2 regions of the Serratia sp. UGAL515B_01 genome follow, and region 2 is predicted to be linked to the other one. Evidence: predicted binding sites of a transcription regulator. Region 2 holds the regulator's gene; the other holds the start of a gene.

Region 1 (12,083 bases), 880 kb from region 2:
CGCTCGTGAAGAGTTGCGTAAGCAAGTCGCGATGCTGGCTATTGCTGGCGCCGAGAAGATCATCGAACGTTCCGTGGATGAAGCTGCTAACAGCGACATCGTTGATAAACTGGTCGCTGAACTGTAAGGAGGGAGGGGCTGATGTCTGAATTTGTAACTGTAGCTCGCCCCTACGCCAAAGCAGCTTTTGACTTTGCCGTTGAGAACCAAAGCGTAGAGCGCTGGCAGCAGATGCTGGCGTTTGCTGCTGTTGTCACACGCAACGAACAGATGGCGGAATTGCTTTCAGGTGCAGTTGCACCTGAAACATTGTCCAACACGTTTATTGCGGTATGTGGTAATGAGATCGACGAACATGGCCAGAACTTTATCCGTGTAATGGCCGAAAATGGACGTTTAATGGTTCTTCCTGCGGTGTTGCAACAGTTCATCGAACTGCGCGCCGCGCTGGAATCCACTGTCGAAGTCGACGTGCTCTCTTCGAGCGCACTGAGTGACGAACAGCAGGCCAAAATTGCCGCTGCGATGGAAAAACGTTTGTCACGCAAAGTTAAGCTGAATTGCAAAATTGACAAGTCTGTACTGGCCGGCGTAATTATCCGCGCTGGTGATCTGGTGATTGATGGCAGCGTTCGCGGTCGTCTAGAACGCCTGGCAGACGTCTTGCAGTCTTAAGGGGACTGGAGCATGCAACTGAATTCCACCGAAATCAGCGAACTGATCAAGCAGCGCATTGCTCAGTTCAATGTAGTGAGCGAAGCTCACAATGAAGGTACTATCGTTTCCGTCAGTGACGGGATCATCCGCGTACACGGTCTGGCCGATGTTATGCAGGGCGAAATGATCGCTCTGCCAGGCAACCGTTATGCAATCGCATTAAACCTGGAGCGTGACTCTGTTGGTGCCGTGGTTATGGGTCCGTATGAGGATCTGGCCGAAGGCATGAAGGTTAAATGTACTGGTCGTATTCTGGAAGTTCCCGTTGGCCGTGGCCTGCTGGGTCGTGTGGTTAACACGCTGGGCGCACCTATTGACGGTAAAGGCCCGGTTGAGCACGACGGTTTCTCTGCGGTTGAGACCATCGCACCAGGCGTTATTGAACGTCAGTCTGTTGATGAACCTGTTCAGACGGGATACAAGTCTGTCGACGCAATGATCCCAATCGGTCGTGGTCAGCGTGAGTTGGTGATCGGTGACCGTCAAACGGGTAAAACCGCTCTGGCGATTGATGCGATCATCAACCAGCGCGATTCTGGTATCAAATGTGTTTACGTCGCTATTGGCCAGAAAGCATCCACCATTGCTAACGTGGTGCGCAAACTGGAAGAGCACGGCGCATTAGCCAATACCATCGTGGTTGTGGCAACTGCTTCAGAATCCGCTGCTTTGCAATACCTGGCACCTTATGCTGGTTGCGCAATGGGCGAATACTTCCGCGATCGTGGTGAAGATGCCCTGATAGTTTACGATGACCTGTCCAAACAGGCCGTTGCTTACCGTCAGATTTCTCTGTTGCTTCGTCGTCCACCAGGCCGTGAAGCTTATCCCGGTGATGTTTTCTATCTCCACTCTCGTTTGTTGGAGCGTGCCGCGCGTGTTAACGCCGATTACGTTGAAGCTTTCACCAAAGGTGAAGTTAAAGGGAAAACCGGTTCACTGACCGCTCTGCCGATCATTGAAACTCAGGCTGGTGACGTTTCTGCGTTCGTTCCGACTAACGTAATCTCGATTACCGATGGTCAGATCTTCTTGGAATCGAACCTGTTTAACTCTGGTATCCGCCCAGCAGTTAACCCGGGTATCTCCGTATCCCGTGTTGGTGGTGCAGCACAGACCAAGATCATGAAAAAGCTGTCTGGTGGTATTCGTACCGCATTGGCACAGTATCGTGAACTGGCTGCGTTTTCTCAGTTTGCTTCCGACTTGGATGATGCAACGCGTAAACAGCTAAGCCATGGTCAGAAAGTAACCGAGTTGCTGAAGCAGAAACAGTATGCGCCGATGTCTGTTGCACAACAGTCTCTGGTGCTGTTTGCCGCAGAGCGTGGCTACCTGAACGATGTTGAAGTGGCTAAAGTCGTCAGCTTCGAAGCGGCTCTGGTTGCGTATGCCGATCGCGAGCATGCCGAACTGCTAAACCACATCAACCAAACTGGTGCATACAACGATGAGATCGAAGGTAAGCTGAAAGGCATCCTCGATACCTTCAAGGCAACCCAGTCCTGGTAACGCACAGCGGCCTGCTATTGAAAGACAGCAGGCCGTCTGGCAATGAGGAGAAGCAGAGATGGCCGGCGCAAAAGAGATACGTAGTAAGATCGCTAGCGTGCAAAACACGCAAAAGATCACTAAAGCGATGGAGATGGTCGCCGCCTCCAAAATGCGTAAAACGCAGGATCGTATGGCGGCCAGCCGTCCTTATGCAGAAACCATACGTGAGGTGATAGGTCACCTGGCGTTAGGGAATCTGGAATATAAGCACCCGTACCTTGATGAGCGTGACGTAAAGCGCGTCGGGTATCTTGTGGTGTCTACTGACCGGGGGCTCTGTGGTGGCTTGAACATCAATCTGTTCAAAAAACTATTGACAGAGATGAAGGACTGGACTGAAAAAAACGTTCAAGTTGATTTGGCGCTGATTGGCTCTAAAGCGACCTCTTTCTTCGGTTCCGTTGGGGGCAACGTAGTTGCTCAAGTGACGGGGATGGGGGATAACCCATCCTTGTCGGACCTGATCGGACCGGTAAAAGTGATGTTGAAAGCTTTCGACGAAGGTCGTTTGGACAAGTTGTACATTGTCAACAACAAATTTATTAATACGATGTCCCAGGAACCGCAGATATTGCAACTTCTGCCATTGCCACCTTCCGATGACAGTGAGCTGAAGAGAAAAACCTGGGATTACCTGTATGAGCCTGATCCAAGAGTGCTGCTTGATACTTTGCTGCGCCGCTATGTGGAATCACAGGTTTATCAGGGCGTCGTGGAAAACCTGGCCAGCGAGCAGGCCGCGCGAATGGTAGCGATGAAAGCCGCAACCGATAACGGCGGTAGCCTGATCAAAGAGCTGCAGTTGGTATACAACAAGGCACGTCAGGCCAGCATCACTCAGGAACTCACCGAGATCGTTTCGGGAGCCTCCGCGGTTTAACCAGGTTATTACCCTGAATACTTCCGATTGCGGGGAAGCGAAAAGAAAGCAGCTAGCGCTCCAGCAATTTGAAACACAACGGGTAAACGAATTACGTAGAGGATTAAGATGGCTACTGGAAAGATTATCCAGGTAATCGGCGCCGTGGTGGACGTCGAGTTCCCTCAGGATGCCGTACCAAAAGTGTACAACGCTCTTGAGGTTGAAAACGGCACTGAGAAACTGGTGCTGGAAGTTCAGCAACAGCTGGGTGGTGGCGTGGTTCGCTGTATCGCAATGGGGACCTCTGATGGTCTGCGTCGCGGTCTGAAAGTGACCGATCTGCAACACCCGATTGAAGTCCCGGTAGGTAAAGCTACCTTAGGCCGCATCATGAACGTATTGGGTCAACCCATCGACATGAAAGGCGACATCGGCGAAGAAGAACGTTGGGCTATCCACCGCTCTGCACCAAGCTACGAAGAGCTGTCGAATTCCCAAGAGTTGCTGGAAACCGGTATCAAGGTAATGGACTTGATCTGCCCGTTCGCCAAGGGGGGTAAAGTAGGTCTGTTCGGTGGTGCGGGTGTGGGTAAAACCGTAAACATGATGGAGTTGATCCGTAACATTGCGATCGAACACTCTGGTTATTCTGTGTTTGCAGGTGTGGGTGAACGTACTCGTGAGGGTAACGACTTCTACCACGAAATGACCGACTCCAAGGTACTGGACAAGGTTTCACTGGTTTATGGCCAGATGAACGAGCCACCAGGTAACCGTCTGCGCGTTGCGCTGACAGGCCTGACCATGGCTGAAAAATTCCGTGACGAAGGCCGTGATGTTCTGTTGTTCGTGGATAACATCTATCGTTATACCCTGGCCGGTACTGAAGTGTCGGCACTTTTGGGGCGTATGCCATCAGCAGTAGGTTATCAGCCAACGCTGGCAGAAGAGATGGGTGCTTTACAAGAGCGTATAACCTCGACCAAGACGGGGTCAATCACCTCTGTTCAGGCCGTTTATGTTCCTGCGGATGACTTGACTGACCCGTCACCAGCCACCACCTTTGCCCACTTGGATGCAACAGTGGTATTGAGCCGTAACATCGCCTCTCTGGGTATCTACCCGGCCGTTGACCCGCTGGATTCTACCAGCCGTCAGTTGGACCCACTGGTCGTTGGCCAAGAGCACTATGATGTAGCGCGTGGCGTGCAGTCTATTCTGCAACGCTATCAGGAACTGAAAGATATTATCGCGATCTTGGGTATGGACGAGCTGTCAGAAGACGACAAGCTGGTGGTATCCCGTGCACGTAAAATCCAACGTTTCCTGTCTCAGCCGTTCTTTGTGGCAGAAGTCTTCACCGGTTCTCCGGGCAAGTTCGTATCGCTGAAAGATACCATTCGTGGTTTCAAAGGCATTATGGAAGGCGACTATGACCACCTGCCAGAACAGGCGTTCTACATGGTTGGCACCATTGAAGAAGCAGTGGAAAAAGCCAAGAAACTGTAACGTCTTGAGAGGAGGGTAATATGGCTATGACTTACCATCTGGATGTTGTCAGCGCGGAAAAACAGATGTTTTCCGGTCTGGTACAAAAGATCCAGGTGACAGGCAGCGAAGGCGAACTGGGGATATTCCCAGGCCATGCGCCGCTGCTGACTGCCATCAAGCCTGGTATGGTGCGTATTGTTAAGCAGCACGGTGACGAGGAGTTTATTTACCTGTCCGGTGGTATCCTAGAGGTGCAATCGAGCGTGGTCACCGTACTTGCAGACACTGCTATCCGTGGAGAGGATCTTGACGAAGCTAAAGCGCTGGAAGCCAAGCATAAAGCTGAAGATCATATTCGTAGCTCTCATGGCGATGTCGACTACGCTCAGGCTTCCGCTGAACTGGCAAAAGCACTCGCGAAGTTGCGCGTTATCGAGCTAACCAAAAAAGCGATGTAACACTCAGGTATTGTTTACAACGCCTGAGATCAAAAAGCGGCCCTCGTTGGTCGCTTTTTTTTTGCTTTAAAATAAGCATTTGAGCATGATTAATATTGCGATGTATAAACGCCGCGAATTGAATCAAGCGTCTCCGATTGCAGACAGTTTTTTTGCTGTGAAATGGGATTGGCGTAGTTAACGGCAAGCTTAGAGCGATGTGTTCTGCACCCGATTCGTGTAGAGAAATATGTAGTAATTTCGTCACCAAACGGTTTTACTTTCGTCCATCAAAATGGAGTTATCAGGTTGCTTATGTCTAACAGCGCAATGAGCGTGGTTATCCTCGCCGCGGGCAAGGGAACTCGCATGTATTCCGACCTTCCCAAAGTGTTACATCCACTGGCAGGCAAGCCCATGGTGCAACACGTCATTGATGCTGCCATGAAGCTAGGTGCTAAGAACGTGCATCTGGTTTATGGCCACGGTGGTGAACTGCTAAAAAGTACCTTGAAGAACCAGGTGCTCAATTGGGTATTACAAGCAGAACAACTGGGTACTGGTCATGCTATGCAGCAGGCTGCGGCACATTTTTCTGATGATGAAGACGTGCTGATGCTGTACGGCGACGTGCCTTTGATTGCTGTCGATACACTGACACGCCTTCTAGCGGCAAAGCCTTTGGGTGGCATTGGTCTGTTGACGGTAAAGTTGCAGGACCCTAGCGGTTATGGCCGTATTGTACGTGAAAACGGTGAAGTTGTAGGCATTGTTGAACATAAAGATGCCAGTGAACAACAACGGCAAATTAATGAAATCAACACCGGTATTTTGGTAGCCAATGGCCGCGATTTGAAGCGTTGGCTAAGTCTGTTGAACAATAGCAATGCTCAGGGTGAGTTCTACATCACCGATATCATTGCGTTAGCTCATGCTGATGGTAAGAAGATTGAAACGGTACATCCTGCGCGTTTGAGCGAAGTTGAGGGTGTGAATAACCGCCTACAGCTGTCACAGTTGGAACGCGTCCATCAGGCTGAGCAGGCCGAAAAACTGCTCTTGGCAGGCGTGATGTTGTTGGACCCGGCGCGTTTCGATCTGCGTGGTGAGCTGGAACACGGTCGCGATATTTCTATTGATGCTAATGTCATCATCGAAGGTAAAGTCAAGTTGGGTAATCGTGTGAAGATTGGTGCGGGTTGCGTACTCAAGAACTGCGTGATTGGTGACGATTGTGAAATCAGCCCTTATAGCGTGATTGAAGATGCGCTACTAGAGGCAGCTTGTAGCGTTGGCCCATTTGCCCGTTTGCGGCCAGGTGCCGAATTGGCTGAAGGTGCGCACGTTGGCAACTTTGTGGAAATCAAAAAAGCGCGTCTTGGCAAAGGGTCTAAAGCCGGGCATTTAAGCTATCTGGGGGATGCTGAGATTGGCGACGGTGTGAATATCGGGGCGGGAACGATTACCTGTAACTATGACGGTGCAAACAAACATAAGACAGTCATTGGTGACGGTGTGTTCGTCGGTTCGGATACACAACTGGTGGCGCCGGTATCTGTTGGCAGAGGTGCGACCATTGCTGCTGGCACCACTGTTACGCGTGATATTGCTGAAGATGAACTGGTGTTGAGCCGTGTTAAGCAAGTGCACATACAAGGTTGGCAGCGCCCGGTGAAGAAAAAGTAATACCATTTTCTTTGCCCCCTCTCACTGGGAGGGGGCTATGTTTTGCTCAGTGTTCTTTATTTTCAATGCAGAGTACTGAGCAAAACATAAAAGTCCTCAATAGATTTTAAGTTTGCGGCTAGGCGGCAAGCGTAATAATTCCCAGGAACGTAGTTAGCTAAGTGACTGGAATGAGTACGCACAGCCAACAATGCAGTGGCTTGGAAGATGAAGAGGATAACCCCACCATCTACAGGCTCGGGGATGCACGGGAAAACCGGCAAAAATCAGGTCAAGACATCGCAAGTGCCCTGAACGGCACTTAATTAGGAATACAACAGATGTGTGGAATTGTAGGTGCAGTAGCGCAACGTGATGTTGCAGAAATCTTGTTGGAAGGTTTACGTCGTCTGGAATACCGGGGTTATGATTCAGCCGGTTTGGCGGTAGTCGATACTAATGGAAACGTTAGTCGTTTGCGCCGTGTCGGTAAAGTCAATGCGTTGTCAGAAGCGGCAAAACAACATGCTTTGCATGGGGGAACCGGCATTGCTCACACCCGTTGGGCTACACACGGTGAACCAACTGAAATGAACGCGCACCCTCATGTTTCTAGCCATATCATCGTGGTTCATAACGGTATTATTGAAAATCATGAACCGCTGCGCGAACTGCTGATTGAACGGGGTTACTCTTTCAGTTCGGAAACCGATACCGAGGTGATTGCTCATCTTGTCCATTGGGAACAGAAAAAGGGTGGGACTCTGTTGCAGGTGGTTCAGCGAGTGATCCCACAACTGCGTGGCGCATACGGTACTGTTATTATGGATAGCCGTGATCCGAGCGTATTGGTTGCTGCCCGCTCAGGTAGTCCACTCGTCATTGGCCGTGGTGTGGGGGAAAACTTTATTGCCTCTGACCAATTGGCGCTGCTGCCTGTCACCCGTCGCTTTATCTTTCTGGAAGAAGGCGATTTGGTGGAAGTCACTCGCCATACTGTTAGCATTTTTGACAAGCAGGGTAATGCCATTGAACGCCCTGAGATAGAATCTCAGGTGCAATACGACGCTGGGGATAAAGGCGCGTATCGGCATTACATGCAGAAAGAGATTTTTGAACAGCCTACCGCGCTGAAAAATACGCTTGAAGGGCGTTTTAGCCATGGTCAGATCAATCTGAGTGAATTGGGGCCTCGTGCCGACGAACTGCTGGCAAAAGTGCAGCACATACAGATCATCGCCTGTGGTACATCTTACCATTCTGGAATGGTAGCGCGTTACTGGTTCGAGTCGTTGGCGGGGGTGCCCTGTGACGTAGAGATCGCGTCCGAATTCCGTTACCGCAAATCTGCTGTGCGTCCTGGCAGCTTGATCATCACTTTGTCCCAATCAGGGGAAACCGCCGATACGCTGGCAGCGCTGCGCCTGTCGAAAGAATTGGGATATCTTGGCTCACTGGCAGTGTGTAATGTCTCCGGTTCCTCATTGGTGCGTGAATCCGATCTGGCGCTGATGACCAAAGCAGGCACCGAAATTGGCGTTGCATCCACCAAAGCCTTCACTACCCAATTGGCCGTATTATTGATGCTGGTGGCGCGTATTGGCCGTTTGAAAGGGATGCCTGAAACTGTAGAACAGGAAATTGTGCATGGCTTGCAGGCATTGCCAGCGCGTATTGAGCAGATGTTATCGCTGGAAAAGAACATTGAGGTTTTGGCTGAAGGTTTCTCTGACAAACACCACGCACTGTTCCTTGGCCGTGGCGACCAATATCCAATAGCCATGGAAGGAGCTCTGAAGCTAAAAGAGATCTCCTATATTCATGCAGAAGCTTATGCAGCAGGTGAACTAAAGCATGGCCCATTAGCGCTGATTGATGCGGATATGCCGGTCATCGTGGTTGCTCCCAATAACGAATTGCTGGAAAAACTGAAATCCAATATCGAAGAAGTCCGTGCGCGTGGTGGTCAACTGTATGTGTTCGCCGATCAGGATGCGGGTTTTGTCAGTAGTGAAGGGATGACCATTATCCCACTGCCTCATGTTGAGGAAATTGTTGCACCTATCTTCTACACCGTACCTTTGCAACTGTTGTCATACTATGTGGCGTTAATAAAAGGCACCGATGTGGATCAGCCGCGTAACCTGGCTAAGTCTGTCACCGTAGAGTGATTTCGTGATGCGCGGACAATAAAAGATCTAGATAGAACAATAGAGTTTTAAACTGAATAAATCCGGTAATGCTGTTCAAAAAGCATACCGGATTTTTTTATTTCTAACTGAATACCACGTCTTATGAACGTGGTTATCGGCTGCCAGTAATGCTACTCATGGGAAAATTCGAATCGGTTATCCACATAAATGATAATGATTTAGCCATGAGTAGATTTGAAAAAGCACCGCACATGCTATGGCATTGTCAATACCATATAGTCTGGACACCCAAGTATCTGGTAACGCAGGCCATGAATGAACCATCACCATAAATTGCTCACTGTCAGAAGGTTAACGCCATTTTTACAGATTTTTCTTCAATTAAATTTTATCTAACTTACTGTTTTATTAGAATAAAAGGAAAAAAAGTGATTTCTGTAATATAAATGTAATATTTAATACATTTTAATGTCATTAAACTGTCCTATTTTCCCTTCAACAGCAATACTTACTCTGATGAAAACGGCCCAAAGTCGATTTTGAATATCCCATTAGGAGGGATTATGAAACTGATGCGTACCACTGTCGCCAGTATTGCGGTAGCGACTTTCTCCCTGGCCTCTGTGTCTGCGTTCGCTGTTGCTAGCCTTACCGGTGCAGGTGCGACATTTCCCGCTCCGGTTTATGCCAAGTGGGCAGATTCTTATCAGAAAGAAACAGGCAATAAGGTTAACTATCAGGGGATAGGCTCCTCGGGTGGCGTAAAGCAAATCGTTGCGAACACCGTTGATTTTGGTGCTTCTGATGCGCCGTTGTCTGACGACAAACTGGCCGCCGATGGTCTGTTCCAGTTCCCTACCGTGATTGGCGGTGTGGTGCTTGCCGTGAACATTCCTGGAATTAAATCCGGTGAATTGACTCTTGATGGCCAAACTCTGGGTGATATCTATCTGGGGAACATCAAAAAGTGGAATGATCCGGCGATCGTTAAGTTGAACCCTGACATAAAACTACCGAATCAAAACATCGCTGTGGTGCGTCGTGCTGACGGTTCCGGGACTTCTTTCGTCTTCACCAGTTATTTGTCTAAAGTTAATGCGCAGTGGAAAGAGAAAATCGGTGCTGGCTCAACCGTTAACTGGCCAACCGGTTTAGGTGGTAAAGGAAACGACGGTATCGCCGCATTCGTTCAGCGCCTGCCGGGGTCTATTGGCTATGTCGAATATGCTTATGCCAAGCAAAACAACCTAGCTTACACTAAACTGATTTCTGCAGATGGCCAACCGGTCAGTCCCACTGAAGAGAGCTTCAGCGCATCTGCCAAAGGTGCGGATTGGAGTAAAACTTTTGCCCAGGACCTGACCAACCAGAAAGGTGACAACGTCTGGCCTATTACTTCAACCACCTTCATTCTTGTTCACAAAGAGCAGAATAAACCAGAACAAGGTGCAGAAGTGCTGAAATTCTTTGATTGGGCTTATGAGACAGGGGCTAAGCAAGCGAGTGATTTGGATTATGCTACATTACCACCAGAAGTGGTTGAGCAGGTCCGCGCAGCTTGGAGAACCAACATCAAAGACAAGTCTGGTAAGGCAATATTCTAAGAACGCAGGGTGTGGAACGATCGCGCCTCAACCTGATGTGTAAGGGCTCAGCATGCTGGGCCCCTTGGCTTTAAACAGAAGAGTAACCTATGGCTGGATCTAGGCCGACAATTAAACCACCAAGTAAAAATGGTGACATTATCTTCAGCGCGCTGGTCAGGCTGGCAGCGCTGATTACCTTATTATTGCTAGGCGGCATTATCGTTTCGTTGATTTTTGCCTCTTGGCCAAGCATGCAGAAGTTTGGCTTCGCCTTCCTGTGGACCAAAGAGTGGGATGCCCCAGCTGAACAGTTTGGCGCACTGGTACCCATTTACGGAACGATAGTCACCTCATTGATCGCTTTGATCATTGCTGTCCCTGTCAGCTTTGGTATAGCCCTGTTTCTCACTGAATTGGCACCCAATTGGCTTAAGCGTCCGTTGGGCATTGCCATTGAATTATTGGCCGCTATCCCAAGTATTGTTTACGGCATGTGGGGTCTATTCGTATTTGCTCCGCTGTTTGCTGAATATTTCCAGACTCCGGTAGGTAACGTACTTTCGGGTATTCCGATTGTCGGTGAGCTGTTCTCCGGCCCGGCATTCGGTATTGGTATTCTGGCTGCCGGGGTGATCTTGGCGATTATGATCATTCCTTACATTGCGGCAGTGATGCGCGATGTATTTGAGCAAACCCCGGTCATGATGAAAGAGTCTGCCTACGGCATCGGTTGCACCACTTGGGAAGTGATCTGGCGCATTGTGCTGCCATTTACCAAGAATGGTGTGATTGGCGGGATTATGCTTGGTCTTGGCCGTGCATTGGGCGAAACGATGGCGGTTACCTTTATTATCGGTAACACCTATCAGCTCGACAGCTTTTCGTTATTTATGCCAGGTAACAGCATTACCTCGGCGCTGGCCAACGAATTTGCGGAAGCAGAATCTGGGTTGCATACCTCAGCATTGATGCAGTTGGGCCTGATCTTGTTTGTTATTACCTTTATCGTCCTTGCATTTTCGAAGTTAATGATAATGCGCCTGACCAAGAATGAGGGGCGCTAACGTGGCTACGATGAATACACAAACCCCTCTAGAGTTGGCAGAAAGCCGCCGCAGAATGCAGGCTTGGCGCCGTCAGAAGAACCGAATTGCGTTGTTCCTGTCGATGGCAACCATGGTGTTCGGTCTGTTCTGGCTGGTCTGGATTTTGTTCTCAACGGTAACCAAGGGTATCGACGGCATGTCGCTGGCGTTGTTTACCGAAATGACGCCCCCTCCCAATACCGCGGGTGGTGGTTTGGCTAACGCCATTGCCGGTAGTGGGCTGTTGATCCTGTGGGCCACCATCTTTGGTACGCCTCTGGGGATTCTGGCGGGGATTTATCTGGCCGAATATGGTCGCCAATCCTGGTTGGCTGAAGTGATCCGCTTTATCAACGATATTCTGTTATCAGCACCTTCTATTGTTGTAGGTCTTTTCGTCTACACCGTGGTAGTGATGAAAATGGAACATTTCTCCGGATGGGCAGGGATCATTGCGTTGGCGCTATTGCAGATCCCGATAGTCATCCGCACCACCGAGAATATGCTTAAGCTGATACCTGATACGCTGCGTG
Region 2 (12,083 bases):
GCTACTCAGTTGGTTACTGATTTCTCCTTGGTGCAACTGTAACGCCTTTAGCTGTTCTGCTAGCCTGTTGAGCGCGGTTGTGAGTTGTTCAACATCCGCCGTTGTTTCATCAAGGTTAACGGGACGGTTTAGCCGTTGTTGCTCCAGCATTTGCACCGCCTGCGTCAAGAGTGTACTGGCCTCTACCTGGCGTTGCTGTAACTGCTCTTTGCGCTGCTGTAGCAGCTGGCGTGTATCATCATCAAGCAGCGCAGCAAGCAGTTGTTTTTCATCATCAAACGTACTACTGGCTAACGCTTGCAGCCACTGTTGCTCGGCCCGTAGCAACCGTTCGGTTTGCTGTTGCTGCTGTTGGTGTAATGTGACCCGTTGACCCGCCAGAATATCGCGCTGTTCCTGCGCTTTCTGTAGCTGTTCGCTCGCCTGCTGCTCGGCTTTCTCGCAAGCGCTCAGTGCTTTTTGTAGCTGCTCGCGTACCTCGGGGATCGATTGCTCGCCAAATAGCGCGACGCGCTTACCGTGTAACTCTGCCAGTGTTGTTTCGCTGTCCTGACAGCGTTGTTGCCACTGTGCAAGCAGGCGCTGCGTCTCTTGCTGACTGATTTCCAGCAGCTCAAAACGCTCATTCAAGCGGGCTACTTCTTGCTGGGAACTCTGTTGCTCTCCTCGCAGCGTATTCAAGGTATCTTTGGCCTGTTGTACTGCAACGATGGCCTGTTGGTGCTGCTGCAAGCGTTGCTGATTAGCCTGCTCCTCGCTTTCGCAAGCATCTAACCATGTACCTAAGCGGTCGGGTTCTTGCAAGGTAAAATCGAAAGCAAGTGGCGCGGTGAGCGATAGCCAACTTTGCAGATGCTCTTCCCGTTGCGCCAATGTCTGAACTAACTGAGGTTGCAGGCGCTGTTGTTGCTCTTTCAAACTGTCACAGCGAGCCCGCAGTTCAGTGCCCAGTGTATGCAATCTATCGGTTTGACTTCTCAACTCAGCGGCACGTTGCTCTGTTTCTGACGGTTTTAGCGCCTGATACTGCTCGATTGCCGGATGGTAAGTGGAACCACATAGCGGACAGGGCATTTCTGCCTGTAGGTGGGCGCGTTCAGCCTCCAGACTGACAATACGCTTTTCCATCTCGAGCACCTTCTCGACATCAGTCTGGTGCGCTTTTTGCTGTTTGTATTGCAGGCGAACTGCATCGAGTTGCGCTTCTATTTCAGCCAGTTGCTTTTGGTTGGCAGCAAACTCCAACTGTTGCCGATCAATTTGTTGTTGGTTTTGTGCAAACAGCAACGCCAGCTCGGAGAGCTGCTGGCGTAATGGACGTAGCCCGGTTAATTCGGCCTGACGATGACGCAGTTTCTCCGTTGGGGATTGCGTTTCTAGCTCAGCCTGCTGTTGTAACTGCTTATCAAGCGCTGCGGTCAGTTCCGCCTGCTTGATCTGATACTGTCCTGCCAACGCGGCGAGCTGCGTACGTTTTGCGCTCAGTTGTTCCAGTTCTAGCCGCTGTTTTTCACTTTGCTGCCAAGATCCATCACGGTGCTTTTGCACTTCGGCTAAGGTTGTACGCAACAGGGCGATTTGCTGGTCAAGTGGCTGTACCTGTTTATCGATCAGGGTTTGCTGCTGCTGGTTATGACTGTTCTGTGCCTGTTTTGCCGTTTTGGCCTGTTCCAGACGCTGTTGCAAGGGGAACAGTTCAGTTGCTTGCCTCTGTTGTTGTTGCTCCAACTGTTCAAGCTGTTGCTGCAAAATGAGATTATCCCGTTGGCAACGTTGGCGTTCATCCAGCAATGGGCGCAACTTTTCTGCGGGCTCACTGCGCGCCAACCGCAACAACTGTGGTTCAGCCTGCTGATAATCCTGCTGAACGGCGACAAGCTGTTGCTGATAGCGCTGAACCTGCTGTTCGGTGCTATGCCATTGCTGCAACCAGTTCAACTGATGTTGCTGCTGCTGTAGTTGCTGGTTGATCGAAAGCGCTTCGTTGCCGAGCGCACTGAGTTGGTTTTCCAACGTTTGGTGCTGCTCATCGTTGAGCAGTTCAATACCGTTGGCCCGGTGGTGCAAAGCATCAAGCTCTGCTTTGGCCTGTTTATGCTGTTCAAACACCCGTGACGATAGCTGGCCATAAATTTCGGTGCCGGTCAGTTCTTCCAATAGCTCGGCGCGCTCGTTAGGTTTTGCATTTAGAAAAGCGGCAAACTGCCCCTGCGACAGCATCATCGATTTGGTAAAACGACCAAAGTCCAGGCCGGTTATTGAGGCGATCAGCTCTTTTTTATCGGAAATTTTGTCTGCCAGGATTTTTCCATCTTCCCGCAGCGCCAGTTCGACTTTGGGGGCTTGCAAATTTCCGTCAGGATCGTTTTTAGCACGGCGTTGGCTCCAGAAAGCACGATAACCGATCCCTTTGACCTCAAATTCCACTTCTGCCAGTGACTCTGAGGTATGGCGTGTCATCAGCTCATTCTGGTTGGCGCTGATTTCCAAACGTGGCGTTTGGTGATACAGCGCTAGACAAATAGCATCCAGTAGCGTGGTTTTACCCGCGCCCGTTGGGCCGGTAATAGCAAAAAGGCCATTACTGGCAAAGGGTTCTGCAGAGAAATCAATTTTCCACTCACCTTGCAGGGAGTTGAGGTTTTTCAGCCGTAGGCTCAGTATTTTCATGCTGAAGGCTCCTCGCCGTGGTGCAGGCTTTCTACCACCTGTTGAAACATTTGCCGCATCCGTTGCTGGCGGGGTTCAGTCATTTCTTCTTCGATTGTCAACCGGCGTTCGAATACTTCGCCGACGCTCAATTCGTTCAACGTTTCTTTGTCCTGTTGGACAAGAGTCTGTGAGCGTTGCTCCTTGCTGCGTCGAAGCAGGAGAACTTCAACCGGCAGATCGTCAACTAACTGTTGGATCCGCCGCTGGATATCACCCAGGTAATCTTGGGTAGCAACTTCAATATCCAACCAAACCGGCAAATCGCCTTGGTAATCGCTAAATTGCTGCAATTGGGCGGTAATTTGTTGCAAGTTGCCCTTGATTAACTGCATGGGTTGGTAGGTGGGGATTTCTAGCGAGGTGACCTGCTGCAATACGCCGTCAGCAAAATCAACCATAAATACACTTTTGTTTTTACCCAACTCATCAAAACTTAATGGGATTGGTGAACCGCTATAACGGATATGTTCAGATTTTGCTACGTTCTGCGCTCGGTGAATATGACCTAATGCAATGTAGTCGGCGGGAGGGAATAACTGCGCTGGGAAAGCATTAAGCGTACCAATGTAAATATCGCGCACTGAATCGGAGGTGTTCACTCCTACCGTCGTCAGATGGCCGGTTGCGATTATCGGCAGTTTTAGACCCAGTGTCTGGCGGCATACACAGGCAGCCTGATACAGGCCGTGATAATGCTCGGCAATTGCATTTTGTAAGGCCTGTTGTTTCTGGTTACCAGACTCTCCTGCACGGCTTGAGAGCAGATCTCGTTGGCGCAGAAAGGGGATTGCACACAGTACCCCCCCTGGTTGACCATTGCGTTGATTCAGGACCACAATTTGCTGTTCTGGGTCTGTTTGCGCATTGGCAATCACGGTGGTATTCAGATAGGAAAGCAGCTCACGCGATTCATTCAGCGTTGCAACGGAGTCATGATTGCCGCCGAGTATCACCAGTTGGCAGCCGGTGCGCTGAAGGTCCACGACAAAACGGTTATACAGTTCACGAGCGTAGCTTGGGGGGGAACCGGTATCAAAAAGATCCCCTGCGACGATCACGGCATCAATCTGCTGTTGTTCCACGATTTCGATCAGCCAGCCTAAGAAAGCCTGATGCTCTGCGGCGCGGCTTTTAGTGAAAAAGTGCTGGCCCAAATGCCAGTCAGAGGTATGGATCAGGCGCATATAAGGCTTCTTGGCTAATAAGAGGATAGCGGCGATTATAAGCGCGTAGACATCTCCTGTCGTGGCGCAATCAAATGGCAATAAAAATAATCACTATGCTTAAGGCTATCCGCAGAGCAACGTATTCATAAAATTGTCACAAAATTGACGCATAATAACGTCACACGACCTAAATAGATCGCAAACTCATTGGCAGGATGGACAATGGCAAGACGCATACTGGTGGTGGAAGACGAAGCGCCGATCCGTGAGATGGTGTGTTTTGTGTTGGAGCAGAATGGTTACCAACCGTTGGAAGCCGAGGATTATGACAGTGCAATAATGCGCCTGTCTGAGCCGTTCCCTGATTTAGTTCTCCTGGACTGGATGTTGCCTGGTGGCTCCGGGATCCAGCTCATAAAGCACATGAAGCGTGAGGCGATAACTCGTGATATTCCAGTGATGATGCTGACTGCGCGCGGCGAAGAGGAGGACCGGGTACGTGGTCTTGAGGTGGGGGCGGATGATTATATCACTAAACCGTTCTCTCCCAAGGAGTTGGTGGCGCGCATCAAAGCAGTGTTGCGCCGTATTTCACCGATGGCGGTGAATGAGGTGATTGAAATGCAGGGGCTTAGTCTTGATCCCTCCTCGCACCGGGTGATGGCCAGTGAACAACCACTGGATATGGGGCCGACAGAATTTAAACTGTTGCATTTTTTTATGACTCACCCAGAACGTGTTTACAGCCGTGAACAGTTGCTTAATTACGTTTGGGGCACTAACGTTTATGTTGAAGACCGTACCGTTGATGTGCATATTCGCCGGCTGCGCAAGGCGCTGGAGGCCAGTGGTCATGACAAGATGGTTCAAACCGTTAGGGGCACCGGTTATCGGTTCTCAACGCGCTACTGACAGCACAGCGCTGGAGAATTTACTGTGTTAGAACGTTTATCGTGGAAGAGACTGGCGAGCGAGCTGGCTCTTTTTTGTTTGCCTGCCTTTTTACTAGGGCTGATTTTTGGTTATCTGCCTTGGTTCCTGCTGGTGTCCGTGTTGGTTACCTTAGTCTGGAATTTTTATAATCAACTCAAACTTTCCCACTGGTTGTGGGTTGATCGTAGCATGACGCCACCGCCCGGGCGTTGGAGCTGGGAGCCGCTGTTTTATGGCCTCTATCAGATGCAACAACGTAATCGCCATCGCCGGCGTGAGCTGGCGCTGTTGATCAAACGTTTCCGCAGCGGTGCTGAATCCTTGCCCGATGCTGTTGTGATGACTACCGTTGAGGGCAACATTTTTTGGTGCAATGGATTAGCGCAACACCTGTTAGGTTTTCGCTGGCCGGAAGACAACGGCCAACACATTCTAAACTTGATACGTTATCCGGAATTCAGCCAATATCTACAACAGCAGGCATTTACCAAACCTTTAACGCTGCAGTTGAATAATGAACACTTTGTAGAATTTCGTATTATGCCGTATTCCGAAGGGCAGTTGCTGATGGTGGCACGTGATGTTACCCAGATGCGCCAGTTGGAAAGAAGCAGACGTAACTTCTTTGCCAACGTCAGCCATGAGCTTCGTACACCTTTAACGGTGTTGCAGGGGTATCTGGAGATGATGAGCGACGAAGAGTTGGATGGCTCGTTACGTGGAAAAGCGTTGAGCACTATGCAAGAGCAGACCAAACGCATGGATGGTTTGGTGACGCAGCTATTAACGTTGTCACGTATTGAAGCTGCGCCAAACATAGATATGAATGAGAAGGTTGATATTCCATTGATTTTGCGCGTATTACAGCGTGAAGCTCAGTCACTCAGTAATGCCTGTCACGAGATCAACTTTCGAGTTAACGAAAATTTGAAAGTGTTTGGTAACGAAGAACAGTTACGCAGTGCGGTATCTAATCTGGTATATAACGCTGTAAGTCATACAGCTAAAGGCACCCATATTGAGGTGAGTTGGCAGCAGACCCCGCAAGGGGCACAGTTTCAGGTGAGTGATAACGGGCCAGGTATTGCCGCGGAACATCTTCCTCGTCTTACGGAGCGTTTTTACCGTGTTGATAAAGCGCGCTCACGCCAGACTGGGGGGAGTGGACTGGGGCTGGCTATTGTCAAGCATGCGCTTAGTCATCATGATTCGCGTCTGGAGGTTCTCAGCGAGCCTGGTCTTGGCACGCGCTTTATATTCACCTTGCCTAACAGATTAATTGTTGAAGAAAATATATCAGAGAGTACAGTGAACAACTAGGCTGTGTTCCTAAATTATCCGCTGTGCCATCGCAGACTCAAAAGCCTGTCATCAAGGCATGTGGCTCCATAACCTGACTTCACCGATCGCTGTTGTTTTGTGCGATGTTAGTCAAGACGTTAAGGTGTCGTTTTCGCCGTATACGTTGTGTCAAACCTGCACTTTTCTGGGATTAGGCAGTGAACCATAACTGGCTTGTGGCAGATCTGGTTCCCCCCTTATAGGTGTTTCTACCGTCCTTTGCTGTGCTTTTTGTCAGCTACAGGCTGAGAAATAGCAACCAATGGGGAGATCATGTATTTTATGGTGGTGTTTGCGTCAGGTAACGCTTTGTTTCATATTTTATGATTTTAGTGTTTAAAAATAATACAAATCATGTAGTGTATATTTATTGATAACCATTACGTTTAACTGGCTATGTAATATTATTTGGTCAATTACTCTGCTTTTAGCATTGAGTATTGCCTTTCAACGCTATAAATATTTTACTTAGAGCCTGTTCCAGTAGGCGTTATTGGTGCAAGGTATTTTGACACAGAACGTGCACAGAAACCGTAGCGTGCAAGCAGTACGTGAGGGTTTTTAATACGGCTCAGGGCCAGGATGGTCAGTAATTAGCCTTAAGGGATGGGTTCTTAGCCTCCGTTTTTGGATTAAACCTCCGTCTATCCCACCGTTTTCAGACCACATAATTGTTGGCTGCAACGTGAAAACTAACGGGTAAATAATAACTAAAACCTCCGCCTATCATCATGAGTGGTCTTTTTTCACAAGGATGACTGTCTGGCAGTGCAAGATTTTGTGTCTGTCGGTCTCGAGATGAAATGGTAACCAGCAGCCAGGATGAGCATTTTCAACACCATACCGGGTAATTTTTTACTTTTTAACAGGCAACACAACATCGTATGAGTCATCGTTTAACATCAAAAGATATTCTGGCTTTGGGTTTCATGACCTTTGCCTTATTTGTCGGCGCTGGGAACATAATCTTTCCGCCGATGGTGGGTTTGCAGTCTGGTGAGCATGTATGGACTGCTGCTCTTGGTTTTCTGATCACTGCCGTTGGTTTACCGGTGATCACCGTGATTGCACTAGCGCGTGTAGGCGGCGGTGTTGATGCGCTGAGTTCGCCGATTGGTCGCAGTGCCGGTTTGTTGTTGGCAACGGTATGCTACCTTGCCGTCGGCCCGCTGTTTGCAACTCCACGTACGGCGACCGTCTCTTTTGAAGTGGGTATCGCACCATTGACCGGTGACGGTGCAATGCCGCTGTTTATCTACAGTCTGGTGTATTTTGCGCTGGTGATCGGCATCTCACTCTATCCCGGCCGTCTGCTCGATACGGTGGGGCATTTATTGGCTCCAATGAAGATCCTCGCATTGGCAGTGCTGGGGATTGCTGCGTTGATCTGGCCCGCAGGCAGCCCGATCCCTGCTGCTGAAGCTTATCAGAGCGTCCCATTCTCTTCCGGTTTTGTTAATGGTTACCTGACGATGGACACGCTGGGGGCCATGGTATTCGGCATCGTCATCGTGAATGCAGCACGTTCGCGTGGTGTTAAAGATGCAGGTTTGCTGACTCGTTACACGATCTTGGCTGGTCTTATTGCTGGGTTGGGGTTAACTCTGGTTTATTTGAGCCTGTTTAAATTGGGTTCCGGCAGTGGCGTTTTGACTCCTGATGCCACCAACGGCGCGGTGATCCTACATGCCTATGTGCAAAATACTTTCGGTGGCGTGGGTAGCTTTTTCTTGGCTGCATTGATTTTTATTGCCTGTATGGTAACTGCGGTCGGTCTGACTTGCGCTTGTGCGGAGTTTTTTGCGCAATATCTGCCGCTGTCATACAAAACGCTGGTGTTTATTCTTGGTGTGTTCTCCATGGTGGTTTCCAATCTGGGGCTGAGTCACCTGATTCAGATTTCTATCCCAGTACTGACCGCTATTTACCCACCTTGCATTGTGCTGGTTGTGTTGAGCTTCACCTTGCGTTGGTGGAATAGTTCATCACGTATTGTTGCGCCGGTGATGTTAGTCAGCCTTTTGTTTGGTATTCTTGATGCCGTGAAAGCGTCCAGCTTCCAGCACTTGATGCCAGCATGGACCGATCACTTGCCGCTTGCGGCGCAGGGGCTGGCTTGGTTACCCCCTTCGCTGTTAATGTTGGTACTGGTCGCAATTTATGATCGGGTTTTTGCGCGCAGCCAAGTGACTGCTCACTCCTAAACCGACGGTCTTGATTCTGGGCCACGGACTTGTCCGTGGCTTTTTTACGTTTAAAAAGACGGGTCATTTTCATGCCACAACAGTCATTCACTCCCCCCACCGTCAATAAGCTGAAACGTGGCCTTACTACGCGCCACATCCGCTTTATGGCTCTCGGTTCAGCTATCGGAACCGGTTTGTTCTACGGTTCTGCTGAGGCCATCAGAATGGCGGGCCCCAGCGTTCTATTGGCTTACCTGATCGGCGGTATTGTTGCTTTTATCATCATGCGCGCACTGGGCGAAATGTCGGTCAATAACCCGCAAGCCAGTTCGTTCTCACGTTATGCTCAGGATTACCTTGGGCCAATGGCAGGTTACATTACCGGTTGGACTTATTGCTTTGAGATCCTAATCGTCGCTATTGCTGATGTAACAGCGTTTGGTATCTATATGGGCGTCTGGTTCCCTGAGGTGCCGCACTGGATTTGGGTATTAAGTGTGGTATTGATCATCGGTGCCATTAACCTGATGAGCGTGAAGGTTTTCGGTGAACTCGAGTTCTGGTTCTCGTTCTTCAAAGTGGCGACCATTATCATCATGATCGTGGCCGGGATCGGTATCATTGTCTGGGGGTTCGGCAATGGTGGGCAACCGACAGGAATACATAATCTGTGGACCAATGGTGGTTTTTTCAGTAACGGCTTCGTAGGCATGATACTGTCGTTGCAATTAGTGATGTTCGCCTACGGTGGCATCGAGATCATTGGTATCACGGCTGGGGAAGCAAAGGATCCGAAAGTGTCGATCCCCAAGGCTATCAACTCAGTACCTTGGCGTATTCTGGTGTTCTATGTCGGTACTCTGTTTGTCATCATGTCAATTTACCCGTGGGATCAGGTTGGCACTAACGGTAGTCCTTTTGTGTTGACCTTCCAGCATATGGGGATCACTATTGCCGCGGGTATTCTTAATTTTGTGGTAATCACTGCTTCACTGTCAGCCATTAACAGTGACGTGTTCGGTGTCGGGCGTATGATGCATGGTTTGGCAGAACAAGGTCATGCACCGCAGGTATTCAGTAAAATCTCCAAACGTGGTATTCCGTGGGTCACCGTGGTGGTGATGATGGCGGCAATGCTGATCGCTGTGTATCTCAACTACATTATGCCGGAGAGTGTGTTCCTGGTGATTGCTTCGTTAGCGACCTTTGCTACCGTGTGGGTATGGATCATGATCCTGTTCTCGCAGATTGCTTTCCGTCGCAGCCTCAGCAAGGAGCAGGTGAGCAAGCTGGCATTCCCACTGCGTGGCGGTGTATTTACGTCGGTCATCGCTATTATCTTCCTGGTATTCATTATCGGCCTGATCGGTTACTTCCCGACCACGCGTATTTCCCTCTATGCTGGGTTAGTATGGGTAGTGCTTCTATTGTTGGGATATTACGTTAAGGTAAATCGCCAGAAGAAGAAAAACATCCAGGCACCTGTGCAAGAATAAGGCAATCTCTTTATCTGAGTATGCTGTTCCAGGGGAGAATCGATTTGCGGTTCTTCCTTGGAAGATGGCTACTTATCGTCCCGGCTCCAATCCACCTACTTGTTTTCAGTTGTCAGCGTTTGGACACGGTGTATGTCTACAGCGCTGTTCAGCGTCTCCACCCCTCGACTCATCCCCCGAGTTTATCGCCCAGAGATGAGGGGGAACTGCACTCGACGTGGCATTGTGCCAGGCACATGCACAATGTTGTCGATTTCGTTTTGTACATCAGGAGAAGAGTTATGCTTAACGCCTGGCATCAACCGGTTCCGCCATTCTTGGTTAATAATGGACACCGTCTGGATATCACCCTGTGTTTACAAGGTGATGATTTGCCTGAGCAGGTATTCTTGCGCGCCGAACCGGACAATGAAGAGTGGCTGCTGATTATGAAAGGGCAGGTTGCCGACGGGGTATGGCACTATCAAGCCAGCCTGTCACTGCATCAAGGGGAATCGGTACGTCGCTATTGCTTCAAGTTACTGTGGGCCGATCGTCAGTTGTGGTTTGGCCCACTAGGCTGGTCGTTGGTGCCGTTGGGGCAACTGGCACAATATGCGCTGGATGAGCCGGACAACAGCCCATCCTGGGTGGCCGATCAGGTATTTTACCAGATCTTCCCTGACCGCTTCGCCTGTAGTGGAGGAGATCACGGTATTAAGAGTGGCAGTTATCATCATCATGCTGCAGGTTGTGATGTGGTGCGCCGCGATTGGCAACATCCCTTAGAAGATGATCAGGATGCGGCTTCTACCTTCTATGGTGGAGATCTGGATGGCATTAGTGAGAAGTTGCCCTATTTGCAACAATTGGGTATCACCGCACTGTATTTGAATCCGATCTTCACCTCGCCGAGTGTGCATAAATACGATACTGAAGATTACTACCATGTCGATCCTCACTTCGGTGGTGATGAGGCATTACAGCGTTTGCGAGTGAACACTCACAAGGTAGGAATAAAACTGGTGCTTGATGGTGTGTTTAACCACACAGGGGATTCGCATCCATGGTTTGACCGTTATCAACAGACGGTGAATGGAGCCTGTCACAACCCTGATTCCCCTTATCGCGGCTGGTTCAACTTCTATCCAGATGGAACCGCACTGACTTGGAAAGGGCATACCAACTTGCCAAAGCTCAACTTTGCTGAGCCGCAGGTGGTTGATGCGATTTATCGGGCGGAAAACAGTGTGGTTCGCCATTGGCTAAGGCCACCGTACAGTATTGATGGCTGGCGGTTGGATGTTGTACACATGCTGGGTGAGAATGGTGGAGCAAAGGGAAACCTGCATTACCTTGCTGAGATTTATCAGACGGTCAAGCAGGAAAACCCCCAGGCCTATGTGTTGGGCGAGCATTTTGGTGACGCGCGCCGCTGGTTGCATGCCGGAGTTGAAGACGCCGCCATGAACTACATGGGATTTGCTTTACCGGTGCGAGCTTTTCTGACAGGAGTAGACGTAGCCTACCATCCGATTCAACTGGATGCGGCCACCTGTGCGCAGTGGATGGACGGTTACCGCGCGGGGTTACCACATAATCTTCAGATTATTCAGTTCAACCAGTTGGACAGCCACGATACTGCGCGTTTTCAGACGCTACTGAAAAACAATCCGCAGCGCATGAAAATGGCAGCAATATGGCTATTGACCTGGATTGGCGTCCCTTGTCTCTACTATGGTAATGAAATTGGTTTGGATGGTGGCAATGATCCCTTCTGCCGTAAACCGTTCCCGTGGGACGAGAAACACTGGGATCGGCATCTGCTAGCCCTGTTTAGCCGTCTCTCCGCATTGCGTAAACAGAGCAAGGCGTTAAGACGTGGAGGTTGCCAGGTACTTTATGCGCAAGGGGAATCTTTGGTGTTTGTGCGTACTTACCAGCAAGAACAGGTATTGGTCGCTTTACAGCGTAGCGGTGAAGGGGAAATAACCTTGGCCTATAATCCATTGTTGCAAAAGGGAAAATGGCAACGATTGGAGGGTGAGGCCGACTTGACCACAACGAAAAATGGCTTACAACTTACACTAACTGCTGAATCGGCCAGCGTGTGGCGGTTACCTGGTTAATACTGAACAACCGTTTTACCTGCCAATGGCGGGTAAAACGGTACTTAACTATTAATACCCCACGGCGGATCCTGCCGGGCGGCGTACGTCATTGGCTCCGTAGATAAAACCTTCGCGTACTCGGCCAGACACAGCTGAGTC

What was found. Region 2 encodes PhoB, which activates phosphate uptake and scavenging genes when phosphate is short. Its sites were predicted from a motif close to CTGTCATAAAACTGNCNNAT; they were not measured.
Region 1: pstS (phosphate ABC transporter substrate-binding protein PstS) is a predicted target of PhoB. The motif match lies at 9,348-9,367, and genes of this name have one in related genera.

The regions. Positions count from the first base shown of each region.
Region 1 covers NZ_CP109901.1:3,854,037-3,866,119, forward strand. The annotation lists gene atpF (F0F1 ATP synthase subunit B) at 1-127, shown strand, start outside; gene atpH (F0F1 ATP synthase subunit delta) at 142-675, shown strand; gene atpA (F0F1 ATP synthase subunit alpha) at 688-2,229, shown strand; gene atpG (F0F1 ATP synthase subunit gamma) at 2,288-3,151, shown strand; gene atpD (F0F1 ATP synthase subunit beta) at 3,260-4,642, shown strand; gene OK023_RS17380 (F0F1 ATP synthase subunit epsilon) at 4,663-5,082, shown strand; gene glmU (bifunctional UDP-N-acetylglucosamine diphosphorylase/glucosamine-1-phosphate N-acetyltransferase GlmU) at 5,377-6,747, shown strand; gene OK023_RS17390 (hypothetical protein) at 6,918-7,052, shown strand; gene glmS (glutamine--fructose-6-phosphate transaminase (isomerizing)) at 7,068-8,897, shown strand; gene pstS (phosphate ABC transporter substrate-binding protein PstS) at 9,443-10,483, shown strand; gene pstC (phosphate ABC transporter permease PstC) at 10,573-11,529, shown strand; gene pstA (phosphate ABC transporter permease PstA) at 11,540-12,083, shown strand, end outside.
Region 2 covers NZ_CP109901.1:2,974,727-2,986,809, reverse strand. The annotation lists gene sbcC (exonuclease subunit SbcC) at 1-2,670, opposite strand, end outside; gene sbcD (exonuclease subunit SbcD) at 2,667-3,896, opposite strand; gene phoB (phosphate response regulator transcription factor PhoB) at 4,101-4,790, shown strand; gene phoR (phosphate regulon sensor histidine kinase PhoR) at 4,815-6,131, shown strand; gene brnQ (branched-chain amino acid transport system II carrier protein) at 7,037-8,356, shown strand; gene proY (proline-specific permease ProY) at 8,428-9,834, shown strand; gene malZ (maltodextrin glucosidase) at 10,116-11,942, shown strand; gene ggt (gamma-glutamyltransferase) at 11,994-12,083, opposite strand, start outside.